DNA from 3 places in the Methylibium petroleiphilum PM1 genome. Region 2 is predicted to be linked to each of the others. Evidence: predicted binding sites of a transcription regulator. Region 2 holds the regulator's gene; each other region holds the start of a gene.
The links. The regulator HrcA, encoded in region 2, represses chaperone genes, less so after heat shock. The targets are predictions, from matches to a motif close to TTAGCACTCNNNNNNNNNGAGTGCTAA.

Region 1: rpoH (RNA polymerase sigma factor RpoH) is a predicted target of HrcA. The motif match lies at 2,086-2,112, and genes of this name have one in related genera.
Region 3: MPE_RS02135 (co-chaperone GroES) is a predicted target of HrcA. The motif match lies at 2,857-2,883, and genes of this name have one in related genera.

The regions. Positions count from the first base shown of each region.
Region 1 is NC_008825.1:3,368,694-3,374,383, reverse strand. It holds gene cyoE (heme o synthase) at 1-435, shown strand, start outside; gene MPE_RS16010 (SCO family protein) at 432-1,028, shown strand; gene rpoH (RNA polymerase sigma factor RpoH) at 1,099-2,043, opposite strand; gene MPE_RS16000 (acyl-CoA dehydrogenase) at 2,288-3,463, shown strand; gene MPE_RS15995 (response regulator) at 3,658-4,347, shown strand; gene MPE_RS15990 (sensor histidine kinase) at 4,347-5,690, shown strand, end outside.
Region 2 is NC_008825.1:3,537,455-3,543,144, forward strand. It holds gene MPE_RS16815 (helix-turn-helix transcriptional regulator) at 1-157, opposite strand, end outside; tRNA gene MPE_RS16820 (tRNA-Ile) at 310-386, opposite strand; gene fumC (class II fumarate hydratase) at 525-1,916, shown strand; gene hrcA (heat-inducible transcriptional repressor HrcA) at 1,920-2,948, opposite strand; gene MPE_RS16835 (NAD kinase) at 3,035-3,940, shown strand; gene recN (DNA repair protein RecN) at 3,970-5,690, shown strand, end outside; gene rapZ (RNase adapter RapZ) at 5,688-5,690, shown strand, end outside.
Region 3 is NC_008825.1:460,467-466,156, reverse strand. It holds gene MPE_RS02145 (DUF1631 family protein) at 1-567, opposite strand, end outside; gene groL (chaperonin GroEL) at 694-2,340, opposite strand; gene MPE_RS02135 (co-chaperone GroES) at 2,464-2,754, opposite strand; gene MPE_RS02130 (P-loop NTPase family protein) at 2,971-3,699, opposite strand; gene MPE_RS02125 (SulP family inorganic anion transporter) at 3,888-5,690, shown strand, end outside.

The DNA of each region.
Region 1 (5,690 bases), 170 kb from region 2:
CTGGGCTGGGCCGCGATGCGCGGAGAACTCGGCGCCGAACCGTGGATCCTCTGCCTGATCATCTTTCTGTGGACGCCGCCGCATTTCTGGGCGCTGGCGCTCTACCGCGCCGAAGACTATGCGCGGGCCGGTCTGCCGATGCTGCCGGTGACGCACGGCAACGACTTTACGCGCCTGCAGATCCTGCTCTACACCTTCGTGCTGTTCGCCGCGACCCTGCTGCCCTTCGTCTACGGCATGAGCGGCTGGTTCTACCTGGTCGCGGCCTGCGCGTTGGGCGTGGGCTTCTGCGGCCATGCTTTCCGGCTGTGGCGCCACTACAGCGAAGCGCTGGCGCGACGCACCTTCCGTTTCTCGATCTGGCACCTGTCGCTGCTGTTCGCGGCCTTGCTGCTCGACCACTACCTGGGCCCGCTGCTGCGGGGTACGCCATGATGATGCGCAGGCTCGCCGTACTCACCGTCTGTGCCGCGCTCGGGCTGCTGGCCGCCTGCGACCCGGCGGACAAGCCCGCCGAGCCCTTCAAGGGCATCGACATCACCGGCGCCGACTACGCACGCGACTTCGCTCTGAGCGACGTCGAGGGGCACCCGCGCACGCTGGCCGACTTCAAGGGCAAGGCGACCGTGGTGTTCTTCGGGTACACACAGTGCCCCGATGTCTGCCCCACCACGATGGCCGAACTGGCCGCCGTGAAGAAGCAGCTCGGCGCGGACGGCGACAAGCTGCAGGCGGTCTTCATCACCGTCGATCCGGAGCGCGACACGCCGGAGATCCTGAAGGCCTATATGAGCAGCTTCGACCCGAGCTTCGTCGCGCTGCGCAGCACGCCCGAGCAGACCCAGGCGGTCGCGAAGTCCTTCAAGGCCTTCTTCCGCAAGGTCCCGGGCAAGGCGGCGGACAGCTACACGATGGACCACACGGCGGGCGCGTACGTCTACGATCCGCAAGGGCGGCTCCGTCTGTTCGTGCGCTACGGACAGCCGATCGAGGCCTGGGTAGCCGATCTGAAGCAGTTGCTGGCCTGAAAAAAGGCCGGCCCCATGAACAAAGCGGCCCGCGGGCCGCTTTGTCGTCGCCGCAAGGCACGTCAGGGACTCAGGCGTAGGCGGCCAGCGCCTTGCGCATCTTCTTCATGGCGGCTACCTCGATCTGGCGGATCCGCTCGGCGCTGACGCCGTACTCGGCGGCCAGTTCATGCAGCGTCATGCCGCCTGAACCGTTGTCGTTGACCTTGAGCCAGCGTTCCTCGACGATGCGTCGGCTGCGCGCGTCCAGCACGTCCAGCGCCTCGCCGATGCCGTCGCCGGCCAGCGCGTCACGGCGCTGGGCGTCGAGCACACGCGTCGGCTCGTGGCGGTCGTCGGCCAGATAGGCGATCGGCGCGTAGCTCTCGTCGCCGTCGTCGGTCTGTGGATCGAGCGCGACATCGCCACCCGACAGGCGCGTCTCCATCTCGATCACTTCCTCGCGCTTGACCTTGAGTTCACTGGCCACGATGTCGATCTCGGCATCGGTCAGCGTGCTGCGGTGCAGGTCGCTGTCGGTGGCATCGCCCTTGAAACCCTGTTTCATCGAGCGCAGGTTGAAGAACAGCTTGCGCTGTGCCTTCGTGGTCGCCAGCTTGACCATGCGCCAGTTGCGCAGCACGTACTCGTGAATTTCGGCCTTGATCCAGTGCAGCGCATAGCTGACCAGTCGCACGCCCTGGCTGGGGTCGAAGCGCTTGACGGCCTTCATCAGGCCGACATTGCCTTCCTGGATCAGGTCGCCGTGAGGGAGTCCGTAGCCCAGGTACTGACGCGATACCGACACGACCAGACGCAAGTGCGACAGCACCAAGCGACCGGCAGCCTCGAGGTCGTGTTCGTCACGCAGCCGCTGGCCGAGCGACTGCTCTTCCTCGAGCGTCAGCATCGGCAGGCGGTTCACGGCGGCGATATAGGCATTCAGGTCGCCGAGCGACGGGACCAGCGCCCACGGATCGCGCACCGTCAGCGCCTGCGAGCCCGCGGAAGTGTTCAGGGACAGCGTGGTGTTCATGGCATCGAAAGACATCCAGAACCTCCTTTCGTTCCATCAATATTAGCACTCACGTAAAACGAGTGCTAAAACTCCAAGACGGAAGGGCCAAGGACTGCCCGGATCACGCTGCTTCGATCGGGCAAGCCGAAACCTCTTCGGTAGTGAGCATATGCTTACAAATGCCGCTGCGGTCGAGGTGCGATGGCCCGTCACCCCGGGCGCTGCGAGCTCGCTAGACTGCGTTTCTTACCCGGAGACCGCCATGGCCGCCAGCTTCCATTGGGACGACCCCCTGCTGCTCGACAGCCAGCTGAGCGAGGACGAACGCGCTGTGCGCGACGCCGCGCAGGCTTACTGCCGGGACCGCCTGGCGCCTCGTGTGCTGGAGGCCTTTCGCCACGAGAAGACCGACCCGGCCATCTTCCGCGAGATGGGCGAGCTCGGCCTGCTCGGCGCCACGCTTCCCGAAGCCTATGGTGGCGCCGGCCTCAACCACGTTTGTTACGGCCTGGTGGCCCGCGAGGTCGAACGTGTCGATTCCGGATACCGCTCGATGATGAGCGTGCAGAGCTCGCTCGTCATGGTGCCCATCCACGCCTTCGGGACCGAAGCCCAGAAACAGAAGTACCTGCCCAAGCTCGCCCGCGGCGAATGGATCGGCTGCTTCGGCCTCACCGAGCCCAACCACGGTTCCGACCCCGGCAGCCTGGCCACGCGCGCGCGCGCCGTGCAGGGCGGCTACGTCCTCAGCGGCGCCAAGATGTGGATCACCAACAGCCCCATCGCCGACGTCTTCGTTGTCTGGGCCAAGGACGATGGCGGGCAGATCCGAGGCTTCATCCTGGACAAGGGCATGAAGGGCCTGGAAGCCCCTGCGGTGCACGGCAAGGTCGGCCTGCGGGCCTCGCTCACCGGCGAGATCGTCATGGACGAGGTGTTCTGTCCCGAGGAGAACGCCTTTCCCGAGGTGCGCGGCCTGAAGGGGCCCTTCACCTGCCTCAACAGCGCCCGCTACGGCATCGCCTGGGGAGCGCTGGGTGCTGCGGAGGACTGTTTCCACCGCGCCCGCCAGTACGTGCTCGACCGCCCGCAGTTCGGCCGGCCGCTGGCGGCCAACCAGCTGATCCAGAAGAAGCTTGCCGACATGCAGACCGAGATCACGCTGGGTCTGCAGGGCTGCCTGCGGCTGGGGCGCATGAAGGACGAAGGCACGGCGGCGGTCGAGATCACCAGCATCATGAAGCGCAACTCCTGCGGCAAGAGCCTGGAGATCGCCCGGATGGCGCGCGACATGATGGGCGGCAACGGCATCTCCGACGAGTTCGGCGTGGCGCGCCACCTGGTCAACCTCGAGGTGGTCAACACCTACGAGGGCACGCACGACGTGCATGCCCTGATCCTCGGGCGGGCCATCACGGGAATCCAGGCGTTCTGCTGAGGCCGGATCGCGCGGCCGGCGTGCATCTCCCCTCAGGTTGGCGTCAGCCCACCGTCAGTACGCTGCCGAACGCAGCGGAGACGATGCGGGTCGACGGGGAGGCAGGCCTGCGCGCTACAGTGCGGGCCATGGTCATCGCTTCCACTTCGAACATGATTCACCGTTCCAAGGCACTCGCGCAAGACCCATCCTCCATGCACATCCTGCTGGCTGAAGACGACCCGGCACTGGCCGAGTCGACGGCGCGCGCACTGCGCTCGCAAGGCTGGGTGGTCGACCACACGCCCCGCGGGGAACCGGTCCCGACGTCTGTCAAGACGGATCCCTACGACCTCCTGATCCTCGACATCGGCCTGATCGGCATCGATGGCTTCGAGACGCTGCGTCGTGTGCGCGAGCAGGGCTCGACCCTGCCGGTCCTGATGCTGACCGCGCGCGACGCGATCGAGGATCGCGTGCACGGCCTCGAGATGGGCGCCGACGACTACCTCGTCAAGCCGTTCGCGCTGGCCGAGTTGATCGCGCGGGTGAAGGTGCTGACGCGCCGTCACCAGGCGCGCCAGGGCAGCGTGCTCTCGATGGGTGGGTTGCGCATGGACCTCGAGGCCAACCGGGCCTGGATCGGCGAACAGCCGCTCGATTTGTCGGCGCGCGAATGGGCGGTGCTCGAGTACCTGCTCAGCCGGGTCGGACATGTCGTCGGCAAGGAGCAGATTCTGCAGGCCATCAGTGGCTGGGACGATGCGCTGTCGGAGAACGCGGTCGAGGTCTACGTCTCGCGCCTGCGGCCGAAGATCGAGCCGGCCGGCCTGCGCATCCGCGCCGTGCGCGGCTTCGGCTACCTCGTGGAAGAAGTCGCCGGAGCCGCTCCCTCCGTGCAGTGATGCTCAACAGCCTGAAGGCCACCCTCCTGCTGTGGGTGGTGCTCCTCACGGTGCTGATCGCGCCGGTGCGGCTGTTCTTTGACCTGCGCGGCCAGCTGCAGCGCACCAGCGATGCCTACGACGTCGGACTGAGCGACTGGGCCTTGGCGCTGGGCAACCTGGTGCACGTGATCGACGGGCAGGTGGAGTTCGAGCTGAACCAGCAGACCGAGCAGTCGCTGCGCACGAGCGCAACGGACACCACCTACTACATCGTGCTCGACGCCGACGGCCAGCGGCTGGCTGGCGACGCCCCGCTGGCCAGTCCGCCGATCACGCTCGCTCGTGGCGAGCGCCGGATGTTCAACACGCGGGTCGACGATCATCCCGTGCGGATGGCGGTGCACGCGGTCGAGTGCGGCGCCCGGCTGTGTCAGGTTCGCGTGGCGGAGACGCTGGTCAAGCGGGACAAGGCGCGCAACGAATCGCTGGTGCTGACACTGACGCTCGCGCTGGTGTTCGCATTGGTGTTCGCGGTGGCGATCTGGTGGGTGGTGCGGCACGCGATGCAGCCGCTCGAGTCCGTCAACGAGCAGCTGGCGCAGCGCTCGCTCGACGACCTGCGGCCCCTGCGTCGCGGGCGCATGCCCAGCGAGGTGCAGCCGCTCCTCAACGCGATCGACCAGCTGCTGCAGCGCGTGGCGGCCGACGCGACGCGGCAGCGCCATTTCATCGCCGATGCGGCACACCAGTTGCGCACCCCGCTGACTGCGCTGCGGACCGAGTCCGAGCTGGCGTTGCTGGAAGCCCACCCGCCCGCCGTCCATGCAACGCTCGAGCGCGTGCATCGTTCGACGCAGCGCGTGGCCCGGGCCGCGGACCAGCTGCTGGCGCTGGCACGCAGCGAGGCCAGCAGCAACGAGCCTGGGGATCCGGTCGACCTGAAGGCGGGGGCCCAGGACGCCGCGCAGGACTGGGTTCCGCGCGCACTGGAACGCGGCGCCGATCTCGGGTTCCAGCTCGAGGCAGCGCCGGTGCGTGGGCACCGCCATCTGCTCGGTGAGCTGCTCGCCAACCTGATCCACAACGCGCTGGAGTACGCGACCGGCACCGTCCAGCGGCCGGCCCGGATCACGGTACGCACCGGTGTCCTGAAGCAGCAGGACGGTGCACCGAGGTCGATGTTCGAGGTGGAAGACAACGGCCCCGGCATTGCGGCCGAAGAGCGCGCCAAGGTGTTCGAGCGCTTCTACCGTGCACCGGGCTCGACGGGAGCCGGGAGCGGCCTCGGGTTGGCCATCGTGCGCGACATCGCTCGCTCGCACAACGCGGGGGTCGAGTTGCTCGACGGCGAAGACGGCTGC
Region 2 (5,690 bases):
CGCTGACGGTGCCTGCATTGCGCTCGAGCGCAGACAGCGTCTGCTGCGTGACCCCGAGCCGTGCGGCAAGGTCTGCCTGCGTCAGGCCGGCCGCCTTGCGAAAGCTCTGCAGCAGGCCGGGAAGCTGGTCTGCCGTGCGCACCGGGAACTCGTCCATACAGCCGCTCGTTGGTAGCGTCGTTAAACGCACTATAGGCTGTAATCTTGATTTACTCAAGTTACGCTGTATTTAGAGAATACAGCTCGAAGGCTGATCTCGGCCAACGATGACGCCGCCCGGGGACCGCGCGCAGATCGCTTGGTGTTTGCTGGTAGGCCGTGTTGGACTTGAACCAACGACCAAAGGATTATGAGTCCTCTGCTCTAACCAACTGAGCTAACGGCCCCTTGCTCGGGACCATGGCGTTCCGCGAAGCGCTTGCTTCCAGGAAGGCGATCGACCCGGCACCAGCGCGGATTGTAGGCATCGCTACCATGGCTCTGGCCCTGCGATCGGGAGGCACGCCATGACGACACCCACGACGATGACACCAGCGCGCATTGAACGCGACAGCTTCGGCGACATCGCCGTGCCCGGCGACCGGCTGTGGGGGGCGCAGACGCAGCGCTCGCTGCACCACTTCGACATCTCCACCGAGCGCATGCCGCCGGAGCTGCTGCTGGCGCTGGCGCTGGTGAAGCGCTGCGCCGCCCAGGTGAACCGCGACCTGGGCGTGCTCGACGCGCGCAAGGCCGAGGCCATCATCGCCGCCGCCGACGAGGTGATCGCCGGACAGCATGCCGACGAGTTTCCGCTGTCGCTGTGGCAGACCGGTTCGGGCACGCAGAGCAACATGAACATGAACGAGGTGCTGGCCAACCGCGCCTCGCAGCTGCTGGGCGGGCCGGTGGGCGAGCAGCGGCTGGTGCATCCGAACGACGAGGTGAACCGCGGGCAGTCGTCGAACGACGTGTTTCCCACCGCGATGAACGTGGCCGCGGTCCGCGCGATCGAGGACGCGCTGCTGCCGGCGCTGGCCACGCTGCACGATACGCTGGCCGGCAAGGCACGCGCCTACGCCGAGCTGGTGAAGATCGGCCGCACCCACCTGCAGGACGCCACGCCGCTGAGCCTGGGGCAGGAGATGTCGGGCTGGGTGGCGCAGCTGGCGCACGGCATCGGCCACCTGCGCGCCGCGCTGCCGCACCTGCGCGAGCTGGCGCTGGGCGGCACCGCGGTGGGCACCGGGCTCAATGCGCACCCGGAGTTCGGCACGCGGGTGGCGCAGGCGCTGTCGCAGGCCGCGGGGACCGACTTCGTGTCGGCGCCGAACAAGTTCGAGGCGCTGGCGGCGCACGACGCGCTGGTGCATGCGCACGGCGCGCTGAAGACGCTGGCGGCGTCGCTGATGAAGATCGCCAACGACGTGCGCTGGCTGGCCTCGGGCCCGCGCTCGGGGCTGGGCGAGCTGCGCATTCCGGAGAACGAGCCGGGCAGTTCCATCATGCCCGGCAAGGTGAACCCCACGCAGTGCGAGGCTTTGACGATGGCGTGCTGCCAGGTGCTGGGCAACGACGTGGCGGTGAACGTCGCCGGCGCGTCGGGCAACTTCGAGCTCAACGTCTACAAGCCGGTGATCATCCACAACGTGCTGCAGAGCCTCCGGCTGCTGGCCGACGGCGCGCGCAGCTTCGATGCGCATTGCGCGCGGGGCATCGAGCCGGACCGTGGCCGCATCGCCGAACTGCTGCAACGCTCATTGATGCTGGTGACGGCGTTGAACCCGCACATCGGCTACGACAAGGCCGCGCAGATCGCGAAGAAGGCGCACGCCGAGGGGCTGACGCTGCGCGAGGCGGCCGTGGCCTCGGGGCACCTGACGGGCGAGCAGTTCGATGCGTGGGTGCGGCCGGAGCGGATGATCGGGCCGGGTTGAGCGCTACTTCTGGCTCAGCGCCTGCGTCACCAGCCGCGAGGTGATGTCGACGATCTGGATCATGCGGTCGTACGCCATGCGCGTGGGGCCGATGACGCCCAGCGTGCCGACGATCTTGCCGTCCACCTCGTACGGCGCCGACACCACCGACAGCTCCTCGAACGGCACGATCTGGCTCTCGCCGCCGATGTAGATGCGCACGCCCTCGGCGCGGCTGCTCACGTCGAGCAGGCGCATCAGCTGGGTCTTCTGCTCGAACAGGTCGAACAGCTTGCGCAGCGAGCCCATGTCGCTGGAGAAGTCCTGCATCGTCAGCAGGTTGCGCTCGCCCGAGACCACCACCTGCTCGTTCTCGCCGTCGGCGGCTTCGCTGCCGAACTGCACCGCGGCCTGCATCAGCAGGGCGATCTCGCCGCGCAGCGCGTCGATCTCGGTCTTGAGCCGCTCGCGCACCGCCTCGATGCTGAGGCCGCTGTAGTGGGCGTTGATGAAGTTACTGGCCTCCACCAGCTCGGCCGGGCTGTGGTCGCGCGCGGTGAAGATCACGCGGTTCTGCACGTCGCCGTCGGGCGAGACCAGGATCACCAGCACGCGCCGCTCGCCCAGGCGCATGAACTCGATGTGGTGGAACACGCCGGCCTTGCGCGGCGCGGTGACCACGCCGACGAACTGCGACAGGTTGGACAGCACCTGGGCCGCATGGGTGATCACGCGCTGCGGCTGGTCAGGCTGCAGCTGTTCTTGCGCAGCGGCCAGGCCCGGCTCGCTGCGCGCCATGTCGAGCGGCCGCGCGGTGAGCATGGTGTCGACGAACAGCCGGTAGCCGCGCGCCGTGGGGATGCGCCCGGCGCTGGTGTGCGGGCTGGCGATCAGGCCCAGCTCCTCCAGGTCGGCCATCACGTTGCGGATGGTGGCCGGGCTCAGCTCCAGCCCGGACGCCCGCGACAGCGTGCGCGACCCGACCGGCTGACCATCGGCGATATAGCGCTCGACCAGCGTCTTCAACAGGGTCTTGGCACGTTCGTCGAGCATGGTGGAAATCATTGTAGGGCGCGGTTTTGCGGGCATGTGGCGAGGTGCGCGCCGCGTCGAATGGCTGTGGTGTAATTTCTCTCACCATGGCGAGCCGTTTCCGTCACGCTGCCCTCGTCGGCAAATACCAGGCGCCGGGCAGTCGCCAGGTGCTTGCCAGCGTGGCCGAGTTCCTCACGAACCAGGGGCTCGAGGTCTCGCTCGACACCACCACCGCCATGGCCGTCGGCCTGCCCGACTACGGCGCGCTCGACGCCGCCCAGATCGGCAAGCACTGCGACCTGGCGGTCGTGGTCGGCGGCGACGGCACCATGCTCGGCACCGCGCGGCAACTGGCGCGCTACGGCGTGCCGCTGATCGGCATCAACCAGGGCCGGCTCGGCTTCATGACCGACATCCCGATGGCAGAGTTCCGCGAGACCATCGCACCCATGATCGCCGGCGACTACGAGGAAGAGCACCGCACCATGCTGGAAGGCTGCGTCAAGCGGCCCTCGGGCGACGAGTTCGACGTGATCTACGAGACCTTCGCCGTCAACGACGTGGTGGTGAGCCGCGGCGCCAGCGCCGGCATGGTGGAGCTGCGGGTCGATGTGCAGGACCAGTTCGTGGCCAATTTCCGCGCCGACGGGCTGATCATCTCGTCGCCCACCGGCTCGACCGCCTACGCGCTGTCGGCCGGCGGGCCGATCCTGCACCCGGGCATCTCGGGCTGGCTGATGGTGCCGATCGCGCCGCATGCGCTGTCCAATCGCCCCATCGTGCTGCCCGACGACAGCGAGGTGCGCATCGAGATCGTCGCCGGCCGCGATGCCAGCGTGAACTTCGACCACCAGAGCCTCGCCAGCCTGCTGCACGGCGACCGCATCTGCGTGCGCCGCAGCGAGCACCGCGTGCGCGTGCTGCACCCGCGCGGCTGGAACTTCTATGCCACGCTGCGCCGCAAGCTGCACTGGAACGAAGGTGTGCTGCCCGACGGCGCGCACTCCTGAGCCGTGGGCGGCACGCTGAGGAAGACCCCATGCTGAAGCGCATCGCCCTGCGCGACTTCGTCATCGTGCCCGCGCTCGAGCTCGACCTGCAGGCCGGGTTCACCGCGCTCACCGGCGAGACCGGTGCCGGCAAGTCCATCCTGGTCGATGCGCTGCAGCTCGCGCTCGGCCACCGCGGCGACGCCGGCGTGGTGCGCGAGGGCGCGACGCGCGCCGAGATCAGCGCCGAGTTCGACACGCCGGCCTCGCTGCGGCCCTGGCTGGCCGATGCCGGCTTCGCCGATGAAGAGGACGGTGGCGACGACCCCCTGCTGCTGCGCCGCACGCTCGACGCCCAGGGCAAGAGCCGTGCGTGGATCAACGGCAGCCCGGCCACCATCGGCCAGCTGCGCGAGGCGGGCGAGCACCTGGTCGACATCCACGGGCAGCACGCCTGGCAGAGCCTGACGCGGCCCGACGCGGTGCGCGGCCTGCTCGACGGCTATGCCGGCCTCGACACCGCGCCGCTGGCCGCCGCCTGGAGCGCGTGGCGCAGCGCAAGCGAACAGCTCGCCGACGCGCGCAGCCGCCAGGCCGACCTGGAACGCGAGCGCGAGCGGCTGCAATGGCAGATCGCCGAGCTCGACAAGCTGGCCCCCGGCGCCGACGAATGGCCGGAGCTCAACGCCGAGCACCACCGCCTGAGCCACGCGCAGGCCATCATCGACGCGGTGCAGGCGGCGCTGGCCGCGATCAGCGAGGACGACGACTCGGCCGACGCGCGCAGCGCCCAGGCGATCGGTGCGCTCGAAGGTGTGCTCGACCACGACCCGGCGCTGCGCGATCCCTTCGAGGTGCTGAAGAGCGCGCAGGCCCAGCTGCAGGACGCCGCCCACACGCTGCACGCCACGCTGCGCCACGGCGAGCTGGACCCGGAGCGCCTGCAGGCGCTCGACGAGCGGCTGGCGGCGTGGATGGGCCTCGCGCGGCGCTTCCGCCGGCCGGCCGAGGAATTGCCGGCACTGCGGGCCGCCTGGCGCGACGAGCTCACCCGGCTCGACGCCGCGACCGACCTCGACGCGCTGGAGGCCCGGGTGCAGACCACGCGCCAGGCCTACGACACCGCGGCGCAGGCCGTCAGCTCGCAACGCAAGGCCGCGGCACCGCGGCTCGCCGCGTCGGTGACGGCGGCGATGCAGCAGCTCGGCATGGCCGGCGGGCGCTTCGAGGTGGCGCTGGAGCCGTTGGCCGAGCCGCAGCGGCACGGCCGCGAGGCGGCAGAGTTTCGCGTGGCGGGGCACGCCGGCAGCACGCCGCGCGCGCTGGCCAAGGTGGCCTCGGGCGGCGAGCTGTCGCGCATCGCGCTGGCGATCGCGGTCACCACCAGCGAGCTCGGCGAGACCGGCACGCTGATCTTCGACGAGATCGACGCCGGCGTCGGCGGCAGCGTGGCCGACGCCGTGGGGCAGTTGATGCGCCGCCTGGGCCGCGACCGGCAGGTGCTGTGCGTGACCCACCTGCCGCAGGTGGCCGCCTGCGCCGACCACCACTGCGTGGTCAGCAAGGCCGCGCAGGGCGGCAGCACGCGCAGCCAGGTCGACCCGGTCACCGGCGAGGCGCGGGTGCAGGAGATCGCCCGCATGCTGGGCGGCGGCGCGGCCGGCGGCACCAGCCTGGCCCATGCGCAGGCGCTGCTGGCGGCCGCGACATCGGCCCCGCCGGCGCCTCCGGCCGCGGCCAGTGGTGGTGGACGCAAGCGGCAGCGGGCATG
Region 3 (5,690 bases), 970 kb from region 2:
TGCCAGCGGCTCGCCGCTGGCGCGCATCAGTGCCTTGCGGGCCGGTGCGCCGAGGCCCAGCACCTCGCTGGCGTCCCACACCGCCCGCACCAGCAGCTCGGGCCGCAGCAGGTTGGAGGTCGCGCGCACCGCGTCCTGGCCGCGCAGCGTCGCTGTGCGCGACTGCAGCTCGTGCAGCTCGTGCTCGGCGGCGTGGTCGACCAGCTGCACCGCGCGCAGCAGCTCGATGTTCTCTTCGGCCTCGGCTTCGTCGACCAGCGTCAGCGCTTCGGCCGACCAGGCCGGACGCGGCGACAGCGTCGCGCCCGCGTCGGGCGCGCCGGCCTCGATCTCGCTGCGCCAGCGCGAACCCAGCAACTCACCGACGCGACGCGCCCACAGCGGATGGTTGTGACGCAGGGCCAGCTCGGCGTCGTCGCGCGGGCGCGCCGGCAGTTCGCGCAGCGCGCTGCGGGTGGTCGGTGCGTGCAGCGCCTGCAGGGCCTCGTTCGCGACCCGGCTCATCCAGCGCGGCACCTCCGCGAGACAGCTGTCGAGGTAGCGCTGCAGCAGCGGCGAGACATCCATGCGCCCGATTATCCCGGGAGCGTTCGCCGAACGCGCATGAAAAAGGGCCGCATTTCTGCGGCCCTTGCTGACGCGGTTCTGGGCAGAGCCCAGGCGGCCGGCCTCCCGTGGGAGGCCGGCGGGACATCACATGTCCATGCCCATGCCACCCATGCCGCCCATGCCACCCGGCATGCCGCCGGCCGGCGCGTCGTCCTTGGGCGACTCGGCGACCATGGCTTCCGTCGTCAGCATCAGCGCGGCCACCGAGGCGGCGTTCTGCAGCGCGGTGCGGGTCACCTTGGTCGGGTCCAGGATGCCCATCTCGATCATGTCGCCGTAGGTGCCGTTGGCGGCGTTGTAGCCGTAGTTGCCCTTGCCGGCGAGCACGGCGTTCACCACCACGCTGGCTTCGTCACCGGCGTTGGTGACGATGATGCGCAGCGGCTCCTCGATCGCACGCAGGATCAGCTTGATGCCGGCGTCCTGGTCGGCGTTGTCGCCCTTGATCGCACCGGCGGCCTGCTTGGCGCGCAGCAGCGCCACGCCACCGCCGGCCACGATGCCTTCTTCCACCGCGGCACGCGTGGCGTGCAGGGCGTCTTCGACACGGGCCTTCTTTTCCTTCATCTCGACTTCGGTGGCGGCACCGACCTTGATGACGGCCACGCCGCCGGCGAGCTTGGCCACGCGCTCCTGGAGCTTCTCGCGGTCGTAGTCGCTGGTGGCTTCCTCGATCTGCACGCGCACCTGCTTGACGCGGGCTTCGATGTCGCCCGCGGCGCCGGCGCCGTCGATGATCGTGGTGTTTTCCTTGCCCACCTCGACGCGCTTGGCCTGGCCCAGGTCGGCCAGCGTGACCTTCTCGAGCGTCAGGCCGACTTCCTCGGCGATGACCTTGCCGCCGGTCAGGATCGCGATGTCCTCGAGCATCGCCTTGCGACGGTCACCGAAGCCCGGCGCCTTGACGGCCACGACCTTCAGGATGCCGCGGATGGTGTTGACCACCAGCGTCGCGAGCGCTTCGCCTTCGACTTCCTCGGCGATGATCAGCAGCGGACGGCCCGACTTGGCCACCTGCTCCAGCGTCGGCAGCAGGTCACGGATGTTGCTGATCTTCTTGTCGTAGAGCAGCACGAACGGGTTGTCGAGCACCGCGCTCTGCTTTTCCGGGTTGTTGATGAAGTAGGGCGACAGGTAGCCGCGGTCGAACTGCATGCCTTCGACCACGTCGAGCTCGTTGTTCAGGCTCTTGCCGTCTTCGACGGTGATGACGCCTTCCTTGCCGACCTTGTCCATCGCCGACGCGATGATCTGGCCGACGTCGTCGTCCGAATTCGCCGAGATGGTGCCGACCTGGGCGATTTCCTTGCTGGTGGTGGTCGGCTTCGACTGCTTCTTCAGCTGCTCGACCAAGCTCACGACGGCCTTGTCGATGCCGCGCTTCAGGTCCATCGGGTTCATGCCCGCGGCCACGTACTTCATGCCTTCGCGCACGATCGCCTGGGCCAGCACGGTGGCGGTGGTGGTGCCGTCACCGGCGTTGTCCGAGGTCTTGGAAGCGACTTCCTTGACCATCTGGGCGCCCATGTTCTGGAGCTTGTCCTTCAGCTCGATTTCCTTGGCCACGGACACACCGTCCTTGGTCACGGTCGGGGCGCCGAACGAACGCTCGAGCACCACGTTGCGGCCCTTCGGGCCCAGCGTCACCTTGACCGCGTTGGCCAGGATGTTCACGCCTTCGACCATGCGCGCGCGGGCTTCACCTCCGAAAACGACGTCTTTAGCTGCCATTTGTATTCTCCGAAATCTGATTTGCCGGCTCGCGCCGGGGAATTCTTCTGTCTACGGCCGACCCTTGGGGCCTTGACTTCGCTGCGCGAAGTCAGCCTGCGACGAAAGCAAATCGCACGCGATTTACTTTTCAACCACGGCGAAGAGGTCTTCCTCGCGCATCACCAGCAGTTCGTCACCGTCGACCTTGACGGTCTGGCCGCTGTACTTGCCGAACAGCACGCGATCGCCGACCTTGCAGTTCAGGGCGATGAAGTCGCCCTTGTCGTTGCGCTTGCCCGGACCCACGGCCAGCACTTCACCCTGGTCGGGCTTCTCGGCGGCGTTGTCGGGGATCACGATGCCCGAAGCGGTCTTGGTTTCCTGTTCGAGGCGCTTGACGATCACGCGATCGTGCAAAGGACGAAGTTTCATCGCATCTCCTTGATGGGTATCGAATATCTACGGACTTGTTTCGCGCAGTTAGCGCAAGCTCACAATTGCGCAGCCAGAGACGATGATGCCGTCTCCGGCTTGTTAGCACTCAGTCTGCGCGAGTGCTAGCGACAGATTATAGGGGTCGCTCACGGCGTTTCAATAGCGCCGCGCCCGGAGCGTGACGAAGGCCCGACTTGCGGCGGGCCGCCGCGGTCAGACCCCCGCCGTCTCGATCTCGCTGAAGGCGTGGTTCAGCCAGAGCTTGAGACGCTGGCGCTCCATCAGACCCAGGCTCGGGCCTTCGCTGCCGGGCGAGTTGCGCGCGGCCCAGAAGCTGCTGTTGCTGGCGTCGATCTTCTGCACCACCGAGTCGTGCAGGCGCTTGAGCGTGATCACACGAGCGCCCAGTGCCAGCGCGCGATCCTGTTCGCCCGACTTCTCGAGCTGGCTGAAGTCGTCGCCGCGGAGCTGGTTGCGCACCAGCACGTAGCGCAGGCGCCGGCCGAAGCGGTCGAGCAGGCGCTTGAGCAGATCGACCGAGTCCTTGCCGGAGTCCATCACGTGCCAGTAGTGGATGGCGACACCGGACATGTCGGCCAGGTCCAGCACGCCCGACTCATCCATCCACTTCACCAGAGGATCATGGGTCTGCGCTGCCAGGTCGACCAGCACACGGCGGCCCGGGGCCTCGATGGCCGCCTCGACGATCGCATCCAGCGCCTCGTAGCGATCGGCCAGCACCGGCGAGGCGTAGCCTGCATAGAAGCGCATCAGCGAGCCGTGCGAACGGTCGGTATCGAAGCCGGTGAACGGGACCTCGTGGTCGATGAGGTACTGCGCCAGCAGACGCGACACGAGCGATTTGCCGACACCGCCCTTCTCGCCGCCGATCATGTGGATCCTCGACGTGGTCGCGGTCTCGAGCGTGGGAATCTGCGTCATGCTGCTCAGCTCTCCATGGCGAAAGGCGGAACGTCGGCCGGCGGGATGCCAGGTCGAATTCGTCGCCCGGTGCGGGACATTGTGCAACGCAGCGAGTTGGGCCACACGGTGGGCCGCGCGATATCGCATCGCGTTCTGCTCCGCGACACGGCCCCTCGGCGGGGCCGGAACGGCTTCTATCATTCGGCATGTCCTCACCCGCTGCGCCGGCTGCCGGCCCGCCCTGGCTACAACGCTGCTTCGGTCCGTGGGTCAGGCTCGTGTCGCGCGAGACGCTGCGCGCCGACCTGCTGGCCGGCCTGCTGGGCGCCGTGCTGGTACTGCCTCAGGGCATCGCCTTCGCCTCGCTCGCCGGCCTGCCGCCGCAGTACGGCCTGGCCACCGCCATCCTGCCGTGCATCGTCGCGGCGCTGTTCGGCTCCAGCCTTCACGTGATGTCGGGGCCGACGAACGCGAACTCGCTGGCGCTGGCGGCCATGCTCACGCCGCTCGCCTGGGTGCGCAGCCCCGACTACATCGAGCTCGCGCTGACCGTCACGCTGCTGGTCGGCGTGATGCAGACCCTGATCGGCGCGCTGCGCCTGGGCAGCATCGCCAACTTCATCTCGCCGGCGGCCTTGCTCGGCTTCACCGCCGGCGCCTCGGTGCTGATTGCGCTGCATGCCCTGCCCGACCTGCTGGGCATGAGTTCCGGCACCGGGTTGAGGCCGATGCTCGAGGCCCTCTGGCAGCGGCCGCTCGAGGTGGTGCACCTCGGTTCGCTGGTCGTCGGCGTGGTGGCCCTCGCGGTCACGCTCGCCGTGCGGCACTGGCAGCGGCGCTGGCCCGCGCTTCTGCTGGGGCTGGCGGCCGGCACGCTGGTCGCGGTGCTGCTGAACGCCGGCCATGAGGACGGCACGTTCTGGCACGTCGAGCAGATCGGTGAGGTGCCGCTGCCCTGGCCCCGCTGGCACTGGCCCGACATCGACATCTCGCGGCTGCGCGACCTGGTCAGCATCGCCTTCGCCCTGACGCTGGTGGCGCTCGCCCAGTCGATCTCGATCGCCAAGGCCGTGGCCGCCCGCTCGGGCCAGCGCATCGACGCCAACCGCGAGTTCCTCGGCCAGGGCCTGTCCAACGTGGTGGGAGGCCTGACCTCCGCCTATGTCTCCTGCGGATCGCTGAACCGTTCGATCCCCAACCTCGAGGCCGGTGCGCGCACGCCACTGGCTTCGGTGTTCTCGGCCGGGCTGCTGCTGTTGCTGGTGCTGGTGAGCGCCCCGCTGCTGGCGCTGATCCCGAACGCGGCGATCGCCGCGGTGCTGCTGCCGGTCGCCTGGAACCTGCTCGACCTGCCCGGCTGGCGGCGCCTGATGCGGCTAGAACGCAGCGACTTCGCGATCGCTGCGGCCACCGCGGTGGCCACCGTGAGCCTCAGGCTCGAGATCGCGATACTGCTCGGCAGCATCCTGTCGCTGAGCAGCTACCTGCAACGCACGGCGCGGCCGGCCATGCGCACGATGGGGTTCGATTCCGTGGCGCCGGACCGCCCCTTCGTCGTGCTCGACGGCCAGACCGAGGCGCTGCCGGAGTGCCCGCAGCTCAAGCTGCTGCGCATGGAGGGGGCGGTCTACTTCGGCGCCGCCCAGCACGTGTCGGACACCCTGCACCACCTGCGCGCGGCGCCCGCCGCGCCGCGCCACCTGCTGGTCATGAGCAAGAGCATGAACTTCATCGACCCGGCCGGGGCCCAGGTCTGGGACGAGGAGCTGCGCGCCCGCCGGGCCGACGGCGGCGACCTCTATTTCCACCGCCCGCGCCCGCCGGTGCTGGAGCTGTGGGAACGCTCGGGCTTCCTCGACGCGCTCGGTCGGGACCATGTGTTTTCCGACAAGCACAGTGCAATCGCACGGATCGTGCCGCGCCTCGACCCGGCGATCTGCGTCGGCTGCAAGGTCAGGATCTTCGGCGAGTGCGCCCGCCAGCCCGGCGCGCCGCCGGCGCCGGAGATC